4 regions of the Arthrobacter sp. Sr24 genome follow, and region 2 is predicted to be linked to each of the others. Evidence: riboswitches for the same ligand, from Rfam matches in the RefSeq annotation. Region 2 holds a riboswitch; each other region holds the start of a gene.
The links. A riboswitch is a leader RNA that binds a small molecule or an ion and turns the genes downstream of it on or off. The one in region 2 is predicted to bind S-adenosylmethionine.

Region 1 (4,463 bases), on a different contig from region 2:
GGAATGATGGCACCGGAGGCGAAGAAGCAGAAGCTGGCGCCGGCGGCGCCCCAAGCGGTGCCCAGTGTTTCGTGTTCGTCCGGGGATTCAAAGTTCTCCGGTTGCAAGGACAGGCTGGGATCGCAGTCGCAGCTGAACTGTCCCATGCGCTCAGCCGCACGGTGTTCTGCGGCTTCACGGGTCATACCGCGAGCCAGATACACGAGTACTAGTTCGTTGTTTTCCAGATCCAATGACTGAGCGGCCGTCAGAGTGACCTGCGTTGGTTGTGAAGCATCAAGGAGTTCGCGTTGAGAGCGGACGGAAACAAACTCACCGGCACCCATGGACAAGGCCCCAGCTAGGAGCCCTGCGATACCGCTAAACAACACCACTTGGCTGGAAACTCCTGTGGCGGCCATGCCCACCACTAGGGAAAGGTTGCTCACTAAGCCATCATTGGCACCAAATACTGCGGCGCGGAAGGAACCGGAGAGGCGGATACGGCCCCGCGTAGCCAGGCCGCGGACCACTTCTTCATGGATGGATTCATCGGCTGCCATGGCGTCGGTTGCATCGACATCGGTGGCATAGGGTGACCGGGACTCGGAACGTTGAGCCAGCGCCAAAACAAAAACAGAACCAAAGCTCCGGGCCAGCAGTCCCAAAAACTGATTGTGCAGTGAGGGACGGGCTGGAGCGCCTGCGTGCTCACCCAAGAGATCCAGCCAATGCCGTTCATGGCGCCCCTCGGCCTCAGCCAGGGCCAGCAGAATTGCTTGCTCTTCGCCTTCTCGACGCTTGGCAAGGTCACGGTACACGGCCGCTTCGGCCCGCTCATCAGCCAAGTATTGGCGCCACCGCCTGATTTCTACAGGTGTGGGCACGCGGTCCGGCGCAGTCTCTGCCACAGTCTTACTCCTCTAAGTCAGCAACCACTGTAGCGCGGAATCACGCGGTTTTTTGGTCGGTAGTCCTCGGAAAAAAGTTTAGGTAGCCCGCAAAATATCGTAACTATGAACGAGGTCATAGAAAGTACTGATCGGCAGTCAGATCAAGACCACAGACAAGTCGCGTCAAGAAAATCAGAAGGGAGAAATGACCGCCAAAAACACCGCCAGGAGGCTGCTAATGCAGAATCAGATTGAGGTGATGGGTTAGCCCTAAGAGTTGAGGCCTCTCCAGGGAGCCCGATGCGGCCGTCACCGAGCACGATCCCAACCCGGTTCGGACCTGAGTCAGCACTGAAACCGGTGATCCCGGCCCTATGGGCCCATTCCGTCCGCTGAGGAACTGGAATAGGCTGTGTTGCCAACGGCCGCAAGCACTGTGGCCGCTGTCCGAAAGGCGGTTGCCGCATGACTGAAATGCTCTTCCCAAAGATGACAGGGGACGCTAGCGAGCCCGGCGTTGTCTCTACTTGGTATGTCCAAGATGGTGATCAGGTCACAGAAAAGCAGCTGATCGCCGAGGTCTCGATTCACAAGGTCGACGCCGAGATTTACGCGCCCGTTCCCGGTACCGTCAAGCTCCGGGTTGACGAAGGGGACGAGGTGGCTCAGGGTGCGGTGATCGCCGCGATCGAATAGTCCCCAACTCCTCCCGAACTGAGCCGCTGGCGCGTCTTAGTGCGGGTCCCTGGGAGTTGTGGGCCCACCCAACTCCTCCCGAACTGAGCCGCTGGCGCGTCTTAGTGCGGGTCCCTGGGAGTTGTGGGCCCACCCAACTCCTCCCGAACTGAGCCGCCCGCCCCAGCTCAGAACGTGGAGAGCCGGAAGCCCACGTTGCGTCCGGCCCGCACACCATTCTGAGCCACCGTGATGACCAAGGTGCCCAGTTCCGGAATCCAGCGTGCCGGGCGCACTGCCTGGGTCAAGGCCGTGGCGAGCTGTTCCGGCTCCTGCGTCTGGTAGTCGTGGAAGCCGTTGGGGGTCTGAAACGAGACCGCACCACGGTTCACATCCACTGCAGGCAGTACCGGGATTCCGGCGGATTTCGCAGGTTGATTCCCCGCGTTTTGACGCTGACGGGACGTGACAGGGGTGCTCGAAGACATGGCGATGACCTTTGCTTGCTCTTGCCCGCGGAGGTTTCCGGGGGCCGCTTCCTCATCCGAACCACCCGTGAAGCATGGGGTTGGCGTGCGGCCAGTCGGAGCTTGGCGCCGCATCTCTTGAAGCTGTCCCAATACTACTGTTTTAAAGTACGACGGCGGGTGGTGACGTAATAAATTACGTCACCACTCGCCGTCGTACTTCTGAGAAGGTTACTTCGCCAAGGTGGCGGTTTCCTCATCCGGGTTGGAGTCCGTGGCTGCCGCGGCGAGGCGGTCATCCCACCCCTTGCGGATGTGCGCAGGGGTGACCGGGGTCAGTAGGGAGACAACAACGTAGACCAGCAGCGAGGCGATGAGGCCGACGTAGATGGGTTCGTTGGCGTAGATGCCGTCGGCGCTGGGGATGGTTCCCGTGGCGTACAGGACCAGCATGACCAGGGTCAGCGCGCAACCCACGGCCATGGACCAAGCGGCGCCCAGGCCGGTGCCGCGCTTCCACACCAGGCCGCCGATGATGGCGACGAGGAGGCCGCCTACCAGGATGTCGTAGGCGATGGTCAGGGCGAACACCACATCGTTGACCACGATCGAGATCACGATGACCATGACGCCCAAGATCAATACGTACCAGCGGTTGGCGCGGACATCGTGCTCGGGGTTTGAGGTGTCGGAAGCGTCGATGGTCTTGCCGAACCAGCTGGCCACGAAAGGGACAACGTCCTTGCGGGCTACTGTGGCGGCGGCAATAAGGGCACCGGATGCAGTGGACATCATGGCGGCCACGGCGGCTGCCATGACAATGCCGCCGATCCCCATGGGCAGCAGGTTAGTGGCGACCTCGGCGTAGACAACGTCCTTGCCCAGCCCTGCAACATCGATGTTAGGCAGCGCCACAAAAGCGGCCATACCGATCATGGCACCGGCAACGCCGTACAAGATGCAGTAGATGCCAGCGGTGGCGCCGCCCCAACGAGCCACCTGGGGATCGCGGGCTGTGAAGACGCGCTGCCAAATGTCTTGGCCAATCAATAGGCCCAAGGTGTAGACCACAAAGTAAGTGATGATGGTCTGCACGCCGATGCCATCCCACTGGAAGAAGCTGGCGTCAACGCGTTCCTTGATGCCGGAGAGTCCGCCAGCTGCGTTCCACGTGAAGGGCAGCATGAGCAAGAAGATACCCACGGTTTTAATGACGAACTGGACCTGATCGGCCAGCGTGATGGACCACATGCCGCCAATGGTTGAGTAAATCAGCACGATCACACCGCCGATGGCAATGGCGAGCCAGCGGTCTAGGCCGAACAGCACCATGAAGATGGTGGCGTAGGCGCCGGTGGAGGTTGCCGAGATCATGATGGTGTACGCCAGCATGACAATGCCGGACATCTTGGTTGCTTCGGCGCCGTAGCGCAGGCTCAACATTTGCGAGACCGTGTAGATCTTCAATTTCTGCAATGTTGGGGCGAAGAGCAGGCTCAGCAGCAGTACGCCGACGCCGATCGCGACCACCAGCCACATGCCGGAGATGCCGAACTTATAGCCCAGCCCCACCCCACCAACGGTGGAAGCGCCGCCGAGGACCACCGCGGCCATGGTGCCGGTGTAAAGGAAGGGGCCCAGGCGCCTTCCGGCAACGAGATAGTCGCTATTATTCTTGGTTCGCGATTTACCCCACCAGCCAAAGGCCAGCATGGCCACCAAATATAAGACGACTATGGCAATGTTTAAGTCCATGAAGGGCTCCAGTGTGCGAAAGTTGGGGATCTAGCCGTGCTGCCCGTGGCATTTGGGCTACTCCGTGCGACTACAGAGTAGTCGAGAGGCTACGTAGCTAAGGTCCCACTAGCGGGTATTGCCTGTTGAGCAACATTTGTTGTCTATTAGAATAAACTGTGATCGTGGTTACAGTCAAAGTACCGCTAGAATTCTTTGGATCGCTATGTAAGGAGCCATCATGAAAGCGTTAGCCCTAGAGCCCAGTTTTGGGCCGGTTGCTATTGGCTCGCGCATCCGTGCGGCCCGCCAGGATCAGCGCCTAACCATTGAGCAAGTCGCTGAGGCTACAGGCTTAACGAAGGGCTTCTTGAGTCGGGTTGAACGAGACCTCACGTCTCCCAGTGTTGCTTCCCTAGTCACCATGTGCCAGGTGCTCTCAATCTCGATCGGTGATTTATTTGCTGCCCCTGAAACGCATTTGACGCTTAAAGGTGAGGGTCCGCGCATCTCCTTGGGTGGCGAAGGGATTGTGGAGCGGCTCCTGACCTCGCGTTCGGAGCGTCGGCTGCAGGTCCTCGGTGCCAGCATTGAACCCTTTGGTCGAGGAGAATCTGAGCTGTACGCCGTGGACTGTGATGTGGATGTACTGCACATCATCAGCGGAGAATTGACGCTCATCATGACGCAGGATTCCTACGACCTGAAAGCGGGA
Region 2 (4,463 bases):
CAACTTCTAGGATCGCTCCCCATGGTGTTTGCCGGACGGCCCCTGGTCGGAGGAGAGGAAAGTTATTATGTGGAGGCCGACAACGAGGAGGCGGCGTACAACATCAGCCGGCTGCTGACTGAGCGTGGCAGAAAGCATATAGCCACCATCGCCGGGCCGCAGGACATGCCCCCGGGAGTGGACCGGCTTGCCGGATGGCTCGCGGCCATGCAGGATGCCGGGCTGAGCAAAGACCTCCAGGAGCTTGGCGACTTTTCCCTGCTTTCGGGTGTCAATGCCATGAACCGGTTGCTGGATCGCGGTGTGCCTATTGACGCGGTTTTCGCAGCCAACGACCAAATGGCGGCTGGAGCCTACTCCGCCATTAAGGGCCGGGGACTACGTATACCTGAGGACATTGCCGTTGCCGGCTTTGATGATGATTCCTTCGCCACATCCGTCACTCCTGCTCTGACCACAGTGCACCATCCGATCGAGGAACTCGGCGAGAAAATGGCCCAGACCCTCGTGAAGCTCATTGAGGGCAAACCCACTGAACGCGTGACCCAGATATACACATCACTTGTGGTTCGCGATTCCGTCTGATTCTTTTATCCACCGTCGCGCTCGAAAGATACCTTATGCTTACAATTCCTGCCAGTGACGTTTCCCCGTCCACAGCGACAGGCCGTCCTATCCGATGGGGAGTGATTGCCACAGGTTCGATTGCCCAGCGTGTGGTGCAGGACCTTGCACTCTTGGAGGACGCCATTTTGCATGCCGTCAGCTCCCGGTCTGAAACGTCCGCCCGCAATTTCGCCCAAGCCCATGGATTCTTAACGTCCTATTGGGACTCCGAGGAAGCCTCGGGCTTAGAGCAGCTGCTGGCTGACCCGGCGGTGGAGATCGTCTATATTGCCACTCCACATGTGCAGCATCACGCGGTAGCGCTCGCAGCTCTCAACGCCGGCAAGCATGTCCTCTGCGAGAAGCCCCTCACCATGGATGCGGCGCAGGCTCGGGAGCTTGCGGATCTGGCACGGGACCGCGGGTTGTTTCTCATGGAAGCTGTGTGGACACGGTTTCTCCCCAGCTTCCGCCGCGCCGTGGACATAGTGCGCGGGGGTGAAATCGGGCAGCCACGCTGGGCCCAGGCTGATTTGGGATTCGCGCCCGCCTATGACCCCACGTCCCGAATGTGGGATCCGGCCGCCGGTGGGGGAGCGTTACTGGACTTGGCGGTATACCCGCTGACCTGGGCTCTGGGCATGCTTGGCGAAGCCAACAGTATTCATGCCAGCGGCACCCTCACCCCCAACGGTGTGGATCTGCACAATGCACTCTCCCTGACCTACGACGGCGGCGGGCACGCGCACATCATCACCTCCATCGGAAGTGAATGCCCAAGCATCGTTACAGTTGGCGGCACAGAAGGCTGGTTACAGTCCTCCGGTCCTCTGTTCAATCCGGCTGAGCTCATTGTCCAGCCCCGTCAGGGCACACTACGCAAGGAAACCTTTGAAGTTGTTGGGAACGGCTTTAGCTACGAACTTCGTGAAGTGAGCCGCTGCCTGCAGGCCGGACTGCTTGAAAGCCCTTTCATGACTGTCCAAGAATCCGTGGACATGATGGGGTTGTTGGATGAGGCGCGCCTGCAAATGAACGTGCGCTATCCCAGTGACACCTTGGCTGCGCTAGCGTCTGGTGTGAGGGAGCTGGGTCAGTCCGTTGTGCAAGGGGCTGCCCCCGCTGTACCTGGGGTATTCGGAGCCCACTGCGGGTAGCTGCGATCATCGCTCGCCGGGACCCAGCGCCCGGCATCCACCACGTAATCCCAGCCCAGGCCCTCGCGCAACAACGCCGCCACTCCAGCGATCAATCGCCGGGAATCCTCAAGCCGGGAACCCACTCCAAAGCTGGCGCGTAGCGAACCGGCCGGCAAGCCCAGACGGTTCAGCAATGGGTGGGCACAGAATTTTCCGTCACGGACCCCAACGCCATGCTCGGCGGAGAGATAAGCGGCGACCAGTCCGGCGTCGTACCCGGTAACCGAGAAATTGACGACGCCGATGCTCCCGCACTCCGGGTGCGTGTGCGCGTCCTGGAACAGCGAGTGGACCGTGACGCCGTCGATCTCGTTGAGCCCTGCCACCAGATGGGTGCGCAGGCTCTGCTCGTGATGGTGCCAGTCATCGGGGTCCAAAGCGGACAGTACCGAGGCCGCTTTGGCGAGGGTTGCAGCGCCCAGCACGTTGGGAGTGCCGCCTTCGTGGCGGGCCGGGCCTTGCGCCCAAATGATCGATTCGAGCCGGACATCCTTCACAGCCCCGCCGCCAGCGAGGTGCGGGTGGCCAGCGTCGAGCCAATCAGGGCGACCCACCAGAACGCCCGCGCCGAAGGGGGCGTACAACTTGTGACCGGAGAAGGCCACGTAGTCAATTCCGGTATCGGCCAGGTTAATGCGGCGGTGTGGAGCCAGCTGGGCGGCATCAACCACGATCCGGGCACCATATTGGTGCGCAAGAGTGGCCAGTTCCGCGATGGGGAGCACCTCACCGGTGACATTGGAGGCGCCGGTGACAGCTAGGAGCAGCACGTTTCCGGCGCGGAGCTGCGTTTCCACGCGGGCCAGAGTGGATGCGATGGAACTGGCGGCCACTACGGAACGGTGGGGGAGTGCCTGCCAGGGCAGCAGGTTGGCGTGGTGTTCAATGTCCAGATACAGCACCTCGCCGTGGACGTTGGAACGGCCCTCGGCGTAGCCGCGCCGCTTCAGGAGCGATTCCACGCAGCCAGCCAAAAGGTTCAGCGAATCGGTGGTGTTGCGGGTGAAAATGACGGTGTCATCCGCCCGGGCGCCAACAAACTGGGCCACGATTTTGCGGGCATTTTCATACACCGAGGTGCTCACTTGCGAGGCGAAGCCGGCCCCGCGGTGAACGCTCGCGTAATACGGCAAAACCTCGTTCAGATGCACTGCCACTTCTTCAACGGCCGGGGCCGACGCTGCGTAGTCAAGGTTTGCGTACCGCACCTGCCCGCCCTGGATTAGCGGAGCGGCCAGGTCCTGACCCACCACGGGTAACAGGGGCGCGTCGGCAAGTTGGATGTGGTCCAAGACGGCAGAGCTCATGAGAAATTCCTTTTACACCTTGGGACCTTTTGGGGGTGCCAAGAAGTCCGCGCTTGCCAGAGCCGAACGGCTTTGGCCAGGTCGTCACCCGGGGCACCCCGCCGCGAAAGGAGGGTTGCCGGCCAGCAAACCGGGGTTTAGCGCTGGCACTCGTGACCTATGCCCCAAAGAGTAGCCCAAGATTTTTACTGGTGCATCTATTACGTTTCGTTTCTCTTAGCTTGGCTACCACGGCGGCAGGGGAGAAAAAGAACGACGGCGGGAGGCCGCCGTCGTTCTTAACTCATCTGTGCTTCTTGCTGGGAAGGGGTGGGGACTAACCCAGCAGGTCATCCCAATTCGGGTTCAGACGCCGCAGAACTTCCGTGTGCAAGATGGAATTGGTGGCCAATGCGTTGCCGCCGAAGGGGCCTTCGGCGCCTTCGAGTGAGGTGAAGCGGCCGCCGGCTTCCTGCACGATCGGGACCAGAGCCGCCATGTCGTAAAGGTTTAATTCGGGTTCGCAGGCAATGTCGACGCTGCCCTCGGCAACCATGCAGTACGACCAGAAATCGCCGTAGGCCCGAGTGCGCCAGACATCGTCGGTGAGGGAGATGAACTCGTCGCGGTTGCCGCGCTCCTTCCAGCCGGTGAGCGATGAATAGGATAGCGAGGCGTCTTTGAGCTCGGCGACATTGGAGACGCGGATGCGGGTGGCTGCTGCGAGGGATTTGCCCATGTACGCGCCTGTTCCCTGTGCCGCCCACCAACGTTTGCCCAGGGCAGGTGCGCTGACTAGCCCAACGACGGGAACGCCGTCGTCCACCAGTGCGATTAGCGTGGCCCAAACAGGAACGCCACGGACAAAGTTCTTGGTCCCGTCGATGGGGTCGATGATCCAGCGGCGCGAACCGTGGCCACTGCTGCCGAACTCCTCGCCCAGCACGGCATCACGCGGGCGGACCCGGGACAGCTGGCCACGAATAGACTCCTCGGCGGCCTTGTCGGCATCGGTGACAGGGGTCAGGTCCGGCTTGGTCTCAATGGCCAAATCCAGCGCCTTGAAGCGGGACATGGTCAGGGAATCCACGCTGTCTGCCAGCACGTGGGCCAGGCGGAGGTCATCGTTGTACGTCTGGGGTGGGGTCATCATACGTTTACGCTATCGCGGTTTAGTTCTAATCCCTGCCATGACGCCACTTTCAGGGACGTATACGCACCACTGGACTCCAGTGGCGCGTATAGCCACCGGCGCCCTGCACGCATACGCACCACTCGAGGTGAGTGGTGCGTCTAGGTGCTCATACGCACCACTTGGCCTCAGTGGTGCGTATGAGTGCGGAGCGGGCGTGCAGAGGGGGTGAATCAGGCC
Region 3 (4,463 bases), on a different contig from region 2:
GGTCACGGAAGGCAGCTCGCCCCCAGCTTCCAGCGGCAGTGCGCCGATCTCAATGGAGCGCAACACACCACCGCCCTGACCCACGGCTGCGCAGAAGTCCTCGCCGACGGGTTCAGCGGCAGCGGCTGAAAGCCCCAACATATCTTTATTCACCGCATCGTCCACTACTTTGTCCACCGCGTGTTCCATGGCATTAGGCCGATTTTGCGGCGCGGAATCCGGCTTCCAGATCGGCGATTATATCGGCGACGTTTTCCAAACCGACCGAGAGGCGAACCAGCCCGGGGCGCACACCGGCGGCAAGCTGCTGCTCGGGCGAGAGTTGAGCATGCGTGGTGGAAGCGGGGTGAATGACCAAGGAGCGGACATCACCTAAGTTGGCAACGTGCGAGTGCAGTTCCAAGCCATCAACAAAGCGCTTGCCAGCTTCGGCACCGCCCACAATGTCGAAGGCGATGATGGCACCGGTGCCGTTGGGGCTGTACTTGCGTCCGCGCTCGAACCAGGGGCTGGAGGGAATACCGGCATACGCGACGGCCTCAACGTTTTCATTGCTCTCGAGCCACTGTGCGACGGTGACGGCGTTGCTGACGTGGCGCTCGATGCGCAAGCTCAGCGTCTCGATGCCCTGAGCAATCAGGAACGCGTTGAACGGCGAGATGGCCGAGCCCAGATCACGCAGCAGCTGAACACGAGCCTTGAGGATGTAGGCCAAGTTGGCTCCGAGAGCACTGCCCACACCCAAATCACGGGCATACACCAGCCCGTTGTAGGTCTCATCCGGGGTGTTGAAGCCGGGGAACTTCTCCGGGTTAGCCGCGAAATCGAACTTGCCGCCATCCACAATGACGCCACCAATGGCGGTGCCGTGCCCACCGAGGTATTTGGTGGCCGAATGGATCACAATATCGGCACCCCATTCGAGGGGGCGGATCAAGTACGGGGTGGCCAAGGTGTTGTCCACAATCAACGGCACGCCAGCCTCGTGGGCAATAGCGCTGATGTTTTCCAGGTCCAACACGTCCTGGCGCGGGTTCGATACCGTCTCACCGAAAAAGGCTTTGGTGTTCGGGCGAACGGCTGCACGCCACTGATCCAGGTTATCGGGATCATCGACGAAAGTGACCTCAATGCCTAGCTTCTTCAGCGTGTGAGCCAGCAGGTTGAATGTGCCCCCATAAACACTAGGACTGGAAACGATGTGGTCGCCTGCTTCGGCGAGGTTCAAGATGGCAAAGGTGGTAGCTGCCTGACCGGAGGCGAGCAAGAGCGCGGCAACACCGCCTTCCAAACTTGCTACACGCTGCTCGACGGCGTCCGTGGTGGGGTTGCCAATACGGGTGTAGATCGGCTCTAGCTCAGCTAGGGCGAACCGTGCTGCTGCACTCTCGGCCGAAGGGAACACGAAGGATGTGGTCTGGTAGATCGGGAGTGCACGGGCGCCTGTGGTGGCGTCGGGCTCCTGACCTACATGGATCTGACGGGTTTCAAATGACCAACCGTTACTCATGGGTGGGTTCCTTCACACTAGTGGCCTACAGCAAAAGCCCTTCACCGCGCACTGCGGGAAGGGCCTTGAACAGATACGGCCCGCGCTTGCACCGGAACCGGATGGTTCGATGCCAGGTCTTCACCCGGGGCACCCCACCGCGGAAGGAGGGTTGCCGGTCAGCAAGCCGGGGCTATTCGCTGACACTCATGACCTAACTTCCAGTGTGGAAGATCCCCCGCGAACCCGCAACAATATGACGACTTTATGACTATTGGCGAACATCTGTTTGAAAACCCGCCAAAAAGATGCCAGAGGATGAATTAGTGAACGATGAGCGACTTTCACCCTCTTCTTTCGGTGGTGCCGGGCGCTACTTGCCCAACCCCGCACGCCGCAGCGCCTCGGCCATGGCTGTATTGGCCTGCGGCGCAGCACTTGTCCGCCCCTGCTGCGCACCCTTCTGATTCCCGCCAGGCTGAGCTGCGCGCTGCGGGCGCGAAGGTGATGGACGCCCGGAAGTGCGGGAGCCGACGTCGGACGTCCTAGTGGGCTCCTCGGCGGAACCTCTGGAACCGGAACCTCTGGAAGCAGCACCCTTGGAATTAGCGTGGGCCCCGACACCCACTTCATCGTCCAAGCGCAGCGTGAGTGAAATTCGTTTGCGTTCGGGCGCCACTTCCAGCACCTTCACGCGCACCACCTGGCCGGATTTAACCACCGTGTGCGGATCCGACACGAAGCTGTTGCTCATGGCCGAGACGTGCACCAGCCCGTCCTGATGCACACCGATGTCCACGAAGGCGCCGAACGCTGCCACATTTGAGACCGTGCCTTCCAAAATCATGCCGGGGCGCAGATCCGTGATCTTCTCGATGCCATCGGTGAACGTGGCGGTTTCAAAGCGCGGCCGCGGGTCACGCCCTGGCTTTTGCAGCTCGGCAATGATGTCCCTGACAGTGGGCAGACCGAACTCTCCCTCAATAAAATCGGCCGGATTCACCGAAGCCACGGCCCCCACTCCGCCGGCGATCTCATGCGCTCCAGCGCCGGCCGCGACGAGAATTTTGCGCGCTACTCCGTACGCTTCGGGGTGCACACTAGAGGCGTCCAGCGGCTCCGCTCCCCCGGTAATCCGCAGGAATCCAGCGCATTGTTCGAACGCCTTCGGGCCCAGCCGTGCCACCTTAAGCAGCTCGCGGCGCTTCTTGAAGGGGCCGTTCTCATTGCGGTGAGCCACAATGTTCTCACTCAAAAGAGGGCCGACGCCGGCCACCCTCGCCAAGAGTGCTGGCGAGGCCGTGTTCAGATCCACGCCCACCGCATTGACGCAGTCTTCCACCACGGCATCTAGGGAACGGTCCAGTTTGGCCGGGGTGAGATCGTGCTGGTATTGGCCAACGCCAATGGACTTGGGCTCAATTTTGACGAGCTCGGCCAGCGGGTCCTGCAGGCGGCGCGCAATCGAGACGGCACCGCGCAGAGAGACATCCATGCCGGGCAGTTCGGCGCTCGCCAACGCCGAGGCGGAATACACGGAAGCGCCGGCCTCGGAGACCACCAGCTTGGTGACCGAACGCTCAGGATTGAGCCGTTTGAGTTCAGCCACAAGTTCAGCAGCCAGCTTGTCGGTCTCGCGACTGGCCGTCCCGTTGCCAATGGCAATCAGCTCAACGTCATGCCGCTGGCTCAGTGAGACCAAGGTTGCCAGGGCTTCATTCCAGCGCTTTGCCGGTGCGTGCGGATAGATGGTCTCGGTAGCGGCAACCTTTCCCGTGCCGTCCACCACCGCTACTTTGGTGCCAGTGCGCAGCCCGGGATCCAGTCCCAGAGTGGAACGGTTTCCAGCCGGTGCGGCAAGGAGGACATCGCGCAGATTGGCGGCAAACACGCGAACAGATTCCTCTTCGGCGCTTTGGAACAACCGGACGCGCAAATCCACAGACAGCCGGGTCAGAATACGTGTGCGCCAGGCCAACCTGGCTCCGGTCATGAGCCACGTATCGGCAGCACGGCCGGATTCGGTAATACCCAAAGAGTGTCCAACAGCATTCTCATACACCGCACGGGCCTGAGCTGTTGCTTCCTTATCCCGGGGGTCAGCCTCGGCCAGATCCAGCGACAGCACGCCTTCCTTCTCGCCACGCAGCAAGGCCAAGACTCGGTGACTGGGCAGGGTGTGGGGTGGCTGAGCGAAGTCAAAGTAGTCCTTGAACTTCTCACCGTCATTGTCCTTGCCAGTTTTGACAGCGGAACGCAGGCGCCCAGTTTTCCATAGCCGTTCCCGCAATTCACCGACCAATGCCGCATCTTGGCCTGCACGTTCAATCAAGATGGCCCGGGCGCCAGCCAAGGCGTCGTCCGCTGTGGCAACGTCGCGCTCTGAACTGACGAAGGCGTCCGCCTCAGCGGCCGGGAACTTCGATGGATCGGCCAACAGTGCATCAAGCAAGGGCTCCAGTCCAGCCTCGCGAGCTGTATCAGCCTTGGTCTTCCGCGTGGATTTGTACGGTAGGTACAGATCTTCCAATTCCGATTTAGTGGCTGCAGCTTCCACCGAGCGGCGCAAGGAATCACTGAGCTTGCCGAGTCCGTGAATGGTTTCCAGCACCACCACACGCCTGGCTTCCAAGTCACGCAGGTACCGCAGACGTTCTTCGAGTTCGCGCAACTGGGTGTCGTCAAGGGTGCCGGTAACTTCTTTTCTGTACCGGGCAATAAAGGGGACACTGGCGCCGTCGTCCATCAGGCCAATAGCAGCACGGACCTGAGCCGGGCGCACACCCAGCTCAGCGGCAATGGCGGCGATAATGCGCTCGGCCTGGGCGGATGCGGTGGGCAGATTCAGGGGTACGGCTCTCTCATTCACCCTTCAATTCTGCCCCACAACAGACGCTTGCTGCGACCTGCCCACATCACACGTCCCATGTGCCTTAGGTAACACTAAGTCGAGAGCCTGATCACAAAGTGCCAA
Region 4 (4,463 bases), on a different contig from region 2:
CACGGTCTGTGCCAACTCAGGCTTTTCTTTCAGGAATGACTCGGTGGCGTTGAGGAATCCGTAAGTATTGAAATCAAGGTTCCGGTAGAAGAGCGTAGCGCCCTCCTGCTCGGCCGTGGCCATGATGGGGTCCAGGCCGGACCAAGCATTTACAGAACCGTTTGCTAGCGCAGCGCGACCGTCGGCGTGCTGTAGGTTCTCCACCGTCACGTCTTTGGTACTAAGACCGGCTTCCTCCAGTGCCTGGACCAAGAAGAAGTAGGGATCGGTGCCTTTGGTGGCGGCCACGGACTTGCCCTTAAGATCGGCAACTTTGGTGATGCCGGAATCCTTGTTGGTGACCAGTGCTGCCCACTCAGGCTGGGAGTAGAGCGAGATGGTTTTGATGGGGGAGCCGTTGGCCCGTGCCAGCAGCGCGGCGGAGCCAGCAGTGGAACCAACATCGATCGCTCCAGCACGCAGTGCCTCATTGGCCTTGTTGGAGCCGGCGGACTGCAGCCATTTCACGGTGACGTTCTTCGGCGCCAGAGTTGCCTCCAACCAGCCCTTTTCCTTGATGATCAAGCTGAGCGGGTTGTAGGTGGCGAAGTCGATGTTGAGAGTGTCAGAGCCGCCCGCTTTGCCAGCGGCGTTGGTTGCTGCGTCCTCACCGGCGCAGCCAGCCAGGGCCAGAGCGGAGACGGCGGCGGTGAAACCTAGGAAGGATCGGCGGTTGAAATGAGCTGAATTAGGCATAGTGGTCCTCAAAATGGGTGTGCTGATGAAAGAAAGAAAGAAAGAAGGTAACTAGAAAGAAGTGGCTAGTGGCCGTCGACGCCGAGGCTGCCAAGCAGTGAGCTGCGCAGTCCGGCCAGTTCTGTTGAAGCCCGGTCTCGGGGGCGTGCACCGGGCACATCCACGGTCCGCACAATGGTGCAACCGGGCTGGCCGGTGCCGTCGTCGCCGAGCAGGATGATGCGGTCAGCGAGCTGCAACGCCTCATCCACATCGTGGGTGACCAGCAGAACCGTGGTCGGTTCGGCTGAATGGATATCCAGCAGCAGATCCTGCATGGTGATTCTGGTCAGAGCATCTAGTGCACCAAAGGGTTCATCCAGTAAGAGAACACCGGGATTGCGGGCCAAAGCGCGGGCCAACGATGCCCGCTGGGCCATGCCGCCGGAGATTTCCCGGGGCCGGTGTCCAGCGAAGGATGAGAGGCCCACCAGTTCCAGCAGGTTTTCCACTACGTGGCGGCTGCGTGCTGAGTCTGCTCCGGATGGAACTCCGATCGCCACGTTGCTGGCGATCGATTTCCAAGGCAGGAGACGGGGTTCTTGGAAGGCTACGGCGCAGCGTGAGTCAATCCCGGATACTTCTGTTCCGTCAATGGTCACAGATCCGCTGCTGGGGGCGTCGAGCCCGGCAACGGCACGCAATAGGGTGGATTTTCCGCAGCCGGAAGGTCCTAGCAGGGCTACGATTTCCCCAGCCTGAATATCAAAGGAAACATCCCGGAGCACCGTGTGCGTTCCGCCCTTTGAACTGAAGGACCGGCCAAGTCCCTGAAAGGCAACCGGCATGGCCGCAGTGCCTTGGGGATCGGAAATTACCGCTGGCAAAAACACTGATTCGGCAGGTGCCGAGCGCGAAAGTAAAGCAGACATCACAACACTCCATCGTTCCTGGCGGTAGCACCCTGCCGGCGATGACTCCTCTTGCAGAGGCGTCAACCAGGGTTGCTGCGGCGTCAATGAGCCAGATCTCTCGGCCGCTCGGGATGGTCATCTCAAGACTAAGACGAAGTGGCGTGACGGCAGAAATCGGCAAGTGCGTCGAGTTCGCGAGGCGTAACAATCGGTGGGGGACTAGGCTCGTAACATGGCACACATCAATGATCCGCAGCTGATCCACCGGCTTCTGAGTACCCCCGGACGTTGGGCTGTGGTGGGCTTGTCCGGTAACCCGCTGCGTCCTGCTGTCAGTGTTTCCTTGTTCCTTCAGCAGCACCTGGGTCAGGAGATTATCCCGGTGAGTTTGAAGGGCGACGACGTCCATGGCGCCAAGGGATATAAGACCCTGGCTGAGGTCCCAGGCAGCATCGATGTGGTGGATTGCTTTGTGAACTCCGCCAAGGTGGGAGCCGTGGTTGACCAAGCCATAGCAGTAGGTGCCAAAGCGGTGTGGCTCCAACTGGGCGTTATTGACGAAGACGCGGCCCAGCGTGCCCAGGCTGCTGGTCTTGACGTGGTGATGAATACCTGCCCCAAGATTGAAGCTGCAAAACTTGGGCTCTAAGCGGCTCCAGCTGTGCCGCTAGCCGATCTCCGGAAACCAGAAACAGAAACCAGAAAAGCTACTTATTCCCCGCCACCTTGATCTGTCCCCTGGACCTGGACGTGGCCGTTGGGTGGCCTTATCGGTGCTGGTGCTCGCGATCGCCCTCGTGGCCACCGGACTGTGGTGGGCCAACACCAATAGTTCAGCGTTGCCGGCCGCTGTGGTAGTTGGCCCAGCCACCACTGAGCCGCCCATCGTTACTGTCGCTGCCTCAAGTACCCCAGTGGAAAGTGGGGCGGCCTCGAGTACGCAAGCTCCGGCGTCGGATATTCCCAGCAGCTAGCTTCCCAAGAACCCGCTCACCGGGAGGGTGGATACGTTGGAGGGGCTGGTGCCGGGCTGCGTGCCGCTGCCCATCGTAGACGGGCTGGCGCCGGTGCTGACCAAGGTGTCTACCGAGCAAAAAGTGGTGTTTTTGACGGTCGACGACGGTGCGATCAAGCGGGATTCGTTCCTGGCGTTACTGGAGAAAAATGGGATCAAGGCGTCGCTGTTTCTGGCTCACAATTATATTGCTGGAAGCTCAGACTTTTATAGAAAATACACTGCGGCCGGACACCTCATCGAGAACCACACCATGACCCACGATTTGGGATTTATCCAGCTCAGTTACGAACAGCAAAAGGCCGAAATTTGCGGTATGGCTGACTTTGAAGAGCAACAGTTTGGCCGCCGGCCGGTCTTCTTTCGCCCGCCCGGCGGCCCGTACACCCTGGCCACCCGGCGGGCTGTTGCGGCGTGCGGCATGAAGGTCATTGTGGCTTGGGAAAGCAAGGCCAATGCAGGCGGAATGGATTACCAAGTGGGCGCGGGGCTGCGGCCAGGGGATATCGTTTTGATGCATTTCAGGAAGGAATTCCCGGACGATCTCGCTGCATTCCTCAAAGCGCAAAAAGCGGCCGGACTCCAAGTGGTGCTGCTCGAAGACTATCTGGCCACACCGTAAGATCTGCTATGAAACAGAAGGAGTTGAAGCTGGTGGAAAACGAAGATCGCACCCTGCCTGGCACGGAAGTTCATACAGAATCCAGGGCGATCGTGCAGCTCCCGGTGTTGCTCGCGCTGGCTGATGGAGGAAAACTACGGGTCAGTGCAGCCACCCGGAAGCCCACGGCTGCCACCATGCGGTTGCTGGAAAAGGAGCTGCCCGGTGGGGACTTTTATGCCAATGAGGCCATTTCTAGTTTCGCTTGGCCACTGCTGCTGCAAGCCGGCGGACTGGCAGACGGTCCCAGAATGGCATTGACGCCGCGCGGCCACACAGCACTGTCCAAGGACCCTGCTTTGGTCTTGAAGGGACTGTGGGAACGGTGGCTCAAGGCAGGCATCATCGATGAGTTCAGCCGAATAGAAGCCATCAAAGGACAACGTTCCGCCAACGTCTTGAGCGCCTTGAAACCTCGGCGGCAAATGGCGGCCGAGGGGCTGCGACTCTTGAAGCAGGATTCTTGGACGCCGGTTGACGCATTATTTACCGAAATGTCGCAGTTGGGGATGGACCCCCAGATTCAACGTACGGAAATGCGGTTGTGGAAGCTCTACATTGAGGATCCACAGTATGGCAGCCTGGCGTACGACGGTTACCATGATTGGTCACTCTTGCAGGGGCGGTACGTGTTGGTGCTGCTTTTCGAGTATGCGGCAACTCTTGGCCTAGTCGATGTGCGTTACGTTGCACCGGAGGGTGCGCGCAGCGACTACACGGACCAGTGGGGTGGGGAAGAGTTGGATCGGCTCAGTCGCTATGACGGATTGCAGGAAGTGCGCCTGACTCCGCTCGGCCGTCTTTGCCTTGTTTGACGGCGCAATCTGCCCGTTCGGCTGGGCGCGGCTACTGCCGGTAGCCTTGAATCTATGACGAAGACCGTGTACTACACCGCCTCAACGTTGAACGGCTTCTTGGCAGATGAAAACCATTCCCTGGACTGGCTCTTTGCCGTGGATGATGCCGACGGCCCGGACATTGCTGCTTTCATGGAAACTGCGGGTGTCTTTGTGGAGGGTTCTTCCACCTATGAGTGGGTACTCAAGGCCGAAAACCTCTTGGCGGAACCAGCCAAATGGCAACAGTTCTACGGTAGTAAACCCACTTATGTGTTCACCACGCGTACTCTTCCCGTGCCCGACGGCGCCGACGTCCGCTT

Region 1: it holds a riboswitch for S-adenosylmethionine, as region 2 does, so the genes downstream of both, ACX80D_RS06525 (hypothetical protein) here and ACX80D_RS02935 (aminotransferase class V-fold PLP-dependent enzyme) in region 2, are expected to answer to the same signal.
Region 3: it holds a riboswitch for S-adenosylmethionine, as region 2 does, so the genes downstream of both, ACX80D_RS03540 (bifunctional o-acetylhomoserine/o-acetylserine sulfhydrylase) here and ACX80D_RS02935 (aminotransferase class V-fold PLP-dependent enzyme) in region 2, are expected to answer to the same signal.
Region 4: it holds a riboswitch for S-adenosylmethionine, as region 2 does, so the genes downstream of both, ACX80D_RS00710 (ABC transporter ATP-binding protein) here and ACX80D_RS02935 (aminotransferase class V-fold PLP-dependent enzyme) in region 2, are expected to answer to the same signal.

What each region holds. Positions count from the first base shown of each region.
Region 1 covers NZ_JBTNDB010000006.1:153,070-157,532, forward strand. The annotation lists gene ACX80D_RS06515 (VIT1/CCC1 transporter family protein) at 1-890, opposite strand, end outside; gene ACX80D_RS06520 (biotin/lipoyl-containing protein) at 1,338-1,568, shown strand; gene ACX80D_RS06525 (hypothetical protein) at 1,736-2,035, opposite strand; SAM riboswitch class IV at 2,048-2,158, opposite strand; gene ACX80D_RS06530 (sodium:solute symporter family protein) at 2,246-3,769, opposite strand; gene ACX80D_RS06535 (helix-turn-helix domain-containing protein) at 3,990-4,463, shown strand, end outside.
Region 2 covers NZ_JBTNDB010000002.1:209,912-214,374, forward strand. The annotation lists gene ACX80D_RS02925 (LacI family DNA-binding transcriptional regulator) at 1-585, shown strand, start outside; gene ACX80D_RS02930 (Gfo/Idh/MocA family protein) at 621-1,763, shown strand; gene ACX80D_RS02935 (aminotransferase class V-fold PLP-dependent enzyme) at 1,700-3,112, opposite strand; SAM riboswitch class IV at 3,157-3,270, opposite strand; gene hisN (histidinol-phosphatase) at 3,429-4,244, opposite strand.
Region 3 covers NZ_JBTNDB010000003.1:122,072-126,534, reverse strand. The annotation lists gene metX (homoserine O-acetyltransferase MetX) at 1-141, opposite strand, end outside; gene ACX80D_RS03540 (bifunctional o-acetylhomoserine/o-acetylserine sulfhydrylase) at 194-1,510, opposite strand; SAM riboswitch class IV at 1,588-1,704, opposite strand; gene ACX80D_RS03535 (Tex family protein) at 1,863-4,358, opposite strand.
Region 4 covers NZ_JBTNDB010000001.1:135,142-139,604, forward strand. The annotation lists gene ACX80D_RS00705 (aliphatic sulfonate ABC transporter substrate-binding protein) at 1-735, opposite strand, end outside; gene ACX80D_RS00710 (ABC transporter ATP-binding protein) at 801-1,646, opposite strand; SAM riboswitch class I at 1,653-1,766, opposite strand; gene ACX80D_RS00715 (CoA-binding protein) at 1,861-2,277, shown strand; gene ACX80D_RS00720 (hypothetical protein) at 2,390-2,602, shown strand; gene ACX80D_RS00725 (polysaccharide deacetylase family protein) at 2,639-3,265, shown strand; gene ACX80D_RS00730 (hypothetical protein) at 3,274-4,119, shown strand; gene ACX80D_RS00735 (dihydrofolate reductase family protein) at 4,174-4,463, shown strand, end outside.